DNA from 2 places in the Acidihalobacter yilgarnensis genome. Region 2 is predicted to be linked to the other one. Evidence: predicted binding sites of a transcription regulator. Region 2 holds the regulator's gene; the other holds the start of a gene.
What was found. Region 2 encodes FliA, which starts transcription of late flagellar genes. Its sites were predicted from a motif close to GCTAAAGTTNNNNNNNNNNCNGCCGATA; they were not measured.
Positions count from the first base shown of each region.

Region 1: the regulator FliA is predicted to act here: its motif matches at 1,690-1,717, upstream of BI364_RS03915 (MotY family protein).

Region 1 covers NZ_CP017415.1:816,719-820,131, reverse strand. Annotated here, with positions in the region: gene BI364_RS03920 (argininosuccinate synthase) at 1-716, opposite strand, end outside; gene BI364_RS03915 (MotY family protein) at 791-1,657, opposite strand; gene BI364_RS03910 (hypothetical protein) at 1,907-3,142, shown strand.
Region 2 covers NZ_CP017415.1:2,346,736-2,350,148, forward strand. Annotated here, with positions in the region: gene BI364_RS11240 (protein phosphatase CheZ) at 1-574, opposite strand, end outside; gene BI364_RS11245 (chemotaxis response regulator CheY) at 599-973, opposite strand; gene BI364_RS11250 (RNA polymerase sigma factor FliA) at 1,031-1,756, opposite strand; gene BI364_RS11255 (MinD/ParA family protein) at 1,759-2,649, opposite strand; gene flhF (flagellar biosynthesis protein FlhF) at 2,633-3,413, opposite strand, start outside.

The sequences.
Region 1 (3,413 bases), 1.5 Mb from region 2:
CTCATCGCCTCCCCATCAATGGCAACCACATCGCCTCGGGCAAAGGTGAGTTCAATATAGGCGGGGGTATCCGGCGCCTGCTCAGGCGCCACACTCCAGCGCCACATCGATTCCTCGGCTTCGGCCCAGGTATCCTCCAGAATGCCGCCTTCGTAAGAGATATGCAGCAAATTGGCGTCCATCGAGTACGGCGACTTGTGGCCATGGCGCTCGATAGGGATGCCATGCTGCTCGGCATAGGCCAGCAGACGCTCGCGCGAGGTCAAATCCCACTCGCGCCAAGGCGCGATCACCTGGATGCCCGGCTTCAGGGCATAAGCGCCCAGTTCGAAACGCACCTGATCGTTGCCCTTGCCGGTCGCGCCATGGGACACCGCGTCAGCGCCAGTCTGATTGGCGATCTCGACCAAGCGCTTGGCGATCAACGGACGCGCAATCGAGGTGCCCAGCAGGTACTCACCCTCGTAGATCGCATTGGCGCGGAACATCGGAAACACGAAGTCGCGCACGAATTCCTCGCGCAGATCCTCGATGTATATCTCCTTCACACCCAGCTGCTGCGCCTTGACACGCGCCGGCTCGACCTCCTCGCCCTGCCCAAGATCTGCAGTGAAGGTCACCACCTCGCAGCCATAGGTTTCCTGCAGCCACTTGAGAATCACAGAGGTGTCGAGGCCGCCTGAATAGGCGAGCACGATCTTGTTCACATCAGCCATGTTGCTTTGCTCCGCTTGAGTACGCATCCCCATCTTCGACGAAGGGGAAAAGGCGATTATAACTTAGCGTTGGCTCATCGGATAAGCAGCACCGAGACCCGGCGATTGCGCGCACGCCCCTGTGCTGTGCGGTTGGTCGCGACAGGGCTGTATTCGCCCTGGGAGGCGATCCGGATGGATTGCGTAACACCTTGGGCCTTGAGATATCCGGATACGGTTTCAGCTCGGCGCAAACCCAAACCGTAATTGGCATAGGCCGTACCAACATTGTCCGTATTGCCGGTGGCCCGAATAATACGGACACTACCGCCGAATATATGCAGATATTCGGCCAAGCGTCTCAAACGCGCCTTAACCTTGGCATTAAGCTGCGAGCTGCCGCTGGCAAAATGAATCATCGTTTTTTCATAGTCCGCGAAGCGCGCGGGCTTGAGACTTGCCGTGCACTTCTGCAGGCGCCTCATGGCGGCCGCGAATCGTAAGGACGACACCTCGGCGTGTATCTGCGCCTGATCGTCAATCGTGTAATCGAGGGCCGCGAAATGCCCTCGACGCAACGCCAACATCACCGCGCGCGCCGGCGACTCGCCAAAGCTCACAAGGTTGCCACCCGAGACGCTGTCGCTGGCCAGGGTACTGCGCGCTACCTCTTGCCCAGGCTGCCAGGGCGCCGCCTGCACGCGCAGGCGCATCGACTGCCCTTGATAAAGGCCCCTGCGTACACTGACCACGAAAGACAGATGGCCGTCGGCTCGCTGAATCAGACTCACTCGGCCGAAATCGGGTATCGATTGTTCAAGGCGACATTCGAACGGCCCGCTCCGTAAGTCCCAGCGCACATCGCTCATCGGGGCCGCGAAGGCCAACAGCGGAGCCGCGTGTACGCCCAAGGACGCCAACGAAATCACAGCCGTCAGGGCCGCTCGTATACGGGCATACATGTGTCATCAACTCCGATTCCGGACGATCAGAATATCGGCCGCCGACCCAAGACCTTTAACACCCAATGGCGGGAACGCGCATAATTAAACACTGTCGAAGCGATGTCGGGGATGCCCTACAGAACCCTCTCCGCCTCACCTGCACGACAAAAAATGGCAAAATAACCTGCCGCCACGGCAAGTCGTTAGGCGACATGACGCCCGACCCATCCCGTCGGATGAACTACTACACAAGCGAGGCCACGCAACATGTCCAACGCTGCAAGAACACTGCAAGACGCTACAACCGGAGTCGAACTCACCGCTGAACAACTGTCTGGCCTGGGCAAGATCGGGGAAACCGCCAATCAGGTCACCGATCTACTCAAAATGTCTCAGACCGTGCTGGAGGATCTACGTGACGGCATTGATGTGGATGCCATCGCCGATCGCATCGGCCCCGAGATGGAAGCACTGGTCCAGACGCTGGGCGAGATCATGCGCCTGATCGAGGTGGATTCCGTGCAGACACTGCACGAGAAGGTCCACGCGAGCGTTCAGACGCTACAGGCATCACACGTGATCGAAGCGGCGCCGGAGCTGCTGGCACTGATCGGCAGCCTGCACGATAGTGGCCTACTCAAGCTGCTACCGCCCATCCTGACCCAACTGGGCGGCGTTACGGACGGCATTGATGCAGACCGCCTGGGCGAGCGCATCGCCGGATTCAATGCCTCCCTGTCGTATTGGGCCGATAGTGCGCGGGAAGGACTGCGTATCGCCGGTGACCAGCTCGGCGAGCTCGATATCCCCGGGCAACTCGCCAAGCTTGAAGACCTCGCCGATCAATGGTGGCACATCGCCCTGCGTGCCAAGCGCTTGGCTCAGGGAGACGACGAAAGTCTCGGCGACCGCGTCGAATGGCTGCTGGGACATGCCGAACGGCTCAGCGCGCAAATCGGGCCCGTGGTCGGGGCGCTCGCCGAACTGGCGCCCGAAGCACTCAAGTCCATCGACTTTTCTACCATCGCCGCCAAGATCACCAGCGGCGCCATCGAATGGATCGAGGTCGGCGTACAGGCCCACAGCCTAGTCAAGGGCGATAGCGAATCACTGGCCGCACGCGTCCGCTTGATGCTCGAAGGCGCCCGAGAGGCCGGTCTTGATCAGATGATCCCCGATTTGATGGTCATGCTCGGCACGGTCAATCGGACGGGCCTACTGCGCAAAATGAACATGCTGCTGAGCACGCTCGAACCCCATATGCCCGCCGACGACGAACTCAAGCGTTGGTTGGAACAAGGTACCGTCCTGGCGCAGCGCTATCAACCTCAAATTGCCGGTGCACTACCCGCGCTCGATGGCGCACTCAAGGCCATGGAAGGTACCGAGAAGAAAGGTGGCGGCATCTTCGGCCTGCTCGGCATCGTATTCTCTCGCAAGACCCAATATGTCTTGCGCTTTGCGATCGAGTTCGCTTATCGCTTTCTGCGCGGAAACAAATAAGCATGTGCAAGACGGATAATCCCGGGCACTCTAGCGACCGCCCGGGATTATCTATCAAGATTTTTTCCGCCAATTACCTCTATTATCGAACCGATCGCCAACGACAAAGACTTTAGGTCGACAGCTAGAAAAACGGCTTCCGCAAAATCATGTATCGCCCGCAACAACGTGGCGTGGTTCCCATCAATGTGCCAGCATGTTGCGCGAATCACACGCAAGCCGCATCAATCTATCGACATCGTGCCTCCAGGCATGGGCAAGACCGTGATTC
Region 2 (3,413 bases):
GCACCAGCTCGATCACCCGGCGGATCACCTGCCCGGTAAGATCCTGAAAATCCTGCGCCAACATCACGTCGGAAAGCTGCGAAGAAACCGTCGAAACCTCCTCCTTAACTTCCGTCAGAAAGGCGTCCAGGGACCCTCCCAGCTCACGAAATTCCTCCACGCTCAATTCACGGCGTTTGAATTTCGCCCACCCCTCCGAAAGAGATTCCGCACGATGACTCAATGTGGTCAACCGCGGCATGCTGTCTTCGATGGCGTTTAGCGTCCGATGCGCGGCCTGCTCCGTCAGCGTAACGACATAATTGAGCCTTTCTTTAGCGTTGGGGATTTCCTCATGCGTGATTTCAGCCACGCGGGAATCCAGTCTGAAGCTATTCAACGCCTCATGCAGATCACGCGTCAGCCGACCCAACTCATTGAAAAGGCTCCGGTCCTGCTGTGCGCCGAGAGATGACAACAGATCGCTGACGGGCCCTTCATCCCCCGCCTCCAGTGCCGACACCAACAGACGCGCCAGTACCAACCGATCGTCCCCCGTGGGTACGCCCTGCTTGCCGTCCTCATTTTTATCCACGCCCGCGTCTCTCCCGTATCCGCCTTAACCTTCGATTCGCTCGAAAATTTTGTCGATCTTTTCCTTGAGCGTCTCTGCGGAAAAGGGTTTGACCACATAACCATTCACGCCGGCCTGTGCCGCTTCGACGATCTGGTCCCGCCTAGCCTCAGCCGTCACCATCAGAACAGGTAACTTGGCCAGCTTGGGGTCCGCACGCACCGCTTTGAGCAATTCGATACCCGGCATGATCGGCATGTTCCAGTCCGTTACCAGGAAATCGAACTTGCCCGACTGCAATAATGGCAAGGCCGTACTACCGTCATCGGCCTCGGCCGTATTATTGAAACCTAGCTCTCGCAGCAGGTTTTTGATGATGCGCCGCATCGTGGAAAAGTCGTCCACGATGAGAATCTGCATGTTCTTATCCACGAAACACACTCCTTGAGATTCAATCTGCCTAACCCCGGCGGCACCTCAGGTGCGCCAGTCGACCATCCTTGCACGCAACCGTATCAGCGCCTGACTGTGGATCTGAGACACCCTCGATTCCGACACGCCCAGCACTTCCCCGATCTCGCGCAGGTTAAGTTCCTCGTCATAATACAATGACAACACCAGCGCCTCGCGTTCGGGTAGCGCACTGATGGTCCTTGCCAACGCCTGCCTGAAGTCATCGTTGGAAAGATGGTCCAGCGGCCCAGACACCCGCGTTTCACCGATTCGTCCGCCCTCACGCTCGTCATCTCCATCGCCGTCTCCGAAGGATTCCTCGAAGCTGAAGACCTGATAGCCCGTCGCGTCACGTAGCAAACGGTGATACTCCTCCAATGACACTTCCATCTCAGCGGCAACCTCGATCGCTCGTGCCGCTCGTCCGAGTCGGTTCTCCACAACACGCAGCGCGGCCGAAATTTCCCGCGCCTTGCGGTGCACCGAGCGTGGCGCCCAATCATTGCGGCGCACCTCATCGAGCATCGCCCCTCGCACGCGTATGCCCGCATAGGTCTCGAAGCTCGCGCCCTGGCCGGCATTGTAATGCTTAGCGGCCTCAATCAAACCGACGATCCCGGTTTGCACCAGATCGTCGAGCTGCACATTCGGCGGCAGTCGGTGGATCAGGTGATAGGCAATCCGTTTGACCATCGGGGCATGCTCGGCCACCAGGCGGTCAACATCAGCGGCCTCGCGCGCGGGGTACATATTCAGTCGGCCCACTGCACGTCCGCCGGGGCGGGCCCATGCACCAATCGTTCGACGAAAAATTCCAGATGCCCGCGCGAACCCGTCAGTCTGGGGAGGTTATCGGCCTTTGCCGCCAAATTCTTGAATGCCCGACCGGCCGGGCCGCCGGGGTAGAGCTCAACCACCGCCCCTTGACGCTGAACTGCCTGGCGTAGCAAAGGATCTTCCGGCACTGCGCCTAGATAATGCAGTGTGACATCGAGAAAACGGCCGCAAACCGCGGCCATCTTGCGATAAAGCGCGCTCCCTTCTTGCTCATCGCGTACGCGATTGGCCAGCACGTGGAAGCGTCCGATCTGGTGCTCCCGACTGAGCACCTTGATGAGCGCATAGGCATCCGTCATCGAAGCTGGTTCGTCACAAACCACCACGATCACCTCCTGGGCGGCCCGCGTGTAACTGATCACATCTGCCGAAATACCGGCAGGCGTATCCACGATGAGTACATCCAGTGGCAGACTCAGTTCGCTGAAGGCGCGGATCAATCCGGCATGTTCGATTTGAGATAGATCGGCCATATGCGAAATCCCGGATGCGGCCGGTACCACATGAATGCCGCGGGGCCCGCTGACGAGTATTTCATCGAGCGTGCACTCGCCACTCATCACATGAGAGAGATTCACACGCGGCTGCAGACCCAGCATGACGTCCACATTGGCTAGGCCAAGGTCGGCGTCCATGAGCATGACTTCGCGGCCCCGTCCAGCCAGCGCCACCGCGAGATTGACCGATACGTTGGTCTTACCGACACCGCCCTTGCCACTGGCCACCGCCATGACCCTGACCGGGCGCAGTTCGCGCACACGCCTAAGCCCGTCAGCTTGGTCCACAGTGTCACCCGACGTAAGCATATCGATCGCTTCCCTTGTGTTTGCATCGCCCGCCAGTAGGCAGCGGTTCCCGTTCACGACGTTTGACCAATGCCAATGCCTGACTGACGATACGCTGCACGCGAGCTGGCTCGAGGTCTTCGGCCACTCGCTGTCCGGTGCCCAGATAACTCAAGGGCAGGCCCGCACGGATAAGCGCCGAAAGCGACGCACCCAGAGCCTCGGCCTCATCGAATTTACTGAGTATCGCGCCACTCAGCGGTACGCGTCCGAAGCGGCGAACCGTCTCGCCCAATACGTCGCGCGCGGCATTCGCGGCGACAACCAGATACAGACGAATATCAGGAATTGAGGCAAGCGCCTGCAGCTCCACCGTCAGTCGCGCGTCCCTAGGCGCGATGCCCGGCGTATCGACTAGGATCAATCGCTTATCGGTCTGCCCGGCAATGATTTTTGTCAGCGCCTCGGCATCATCCGCCTGATAGACCGGCACACCGAGCAGTTGTCCCAATGTGCTCAACTGCGCCTGCGCCCCAATTCTATAGCTGTCAGTGCTGACCAGCGCTACCTGCCCTCGCCCATGGCGGATGAGATATCGCGCCGCCAGCTTGGCCAGTGTCGTGGTCTTGCCAACACCGGTCGGGCCAACGAGTGCGACCACGCCACCTTTCTGGACGATCTCGTCGCTCCCAACCGCCAGCCGCCGCCCGAGTGCCTTGAGCCCATCACGCCAAGCCTCGCGCTCATCGCGGAGCGGGCCGACGCTTTCAGCCAGCTCGCGGGCC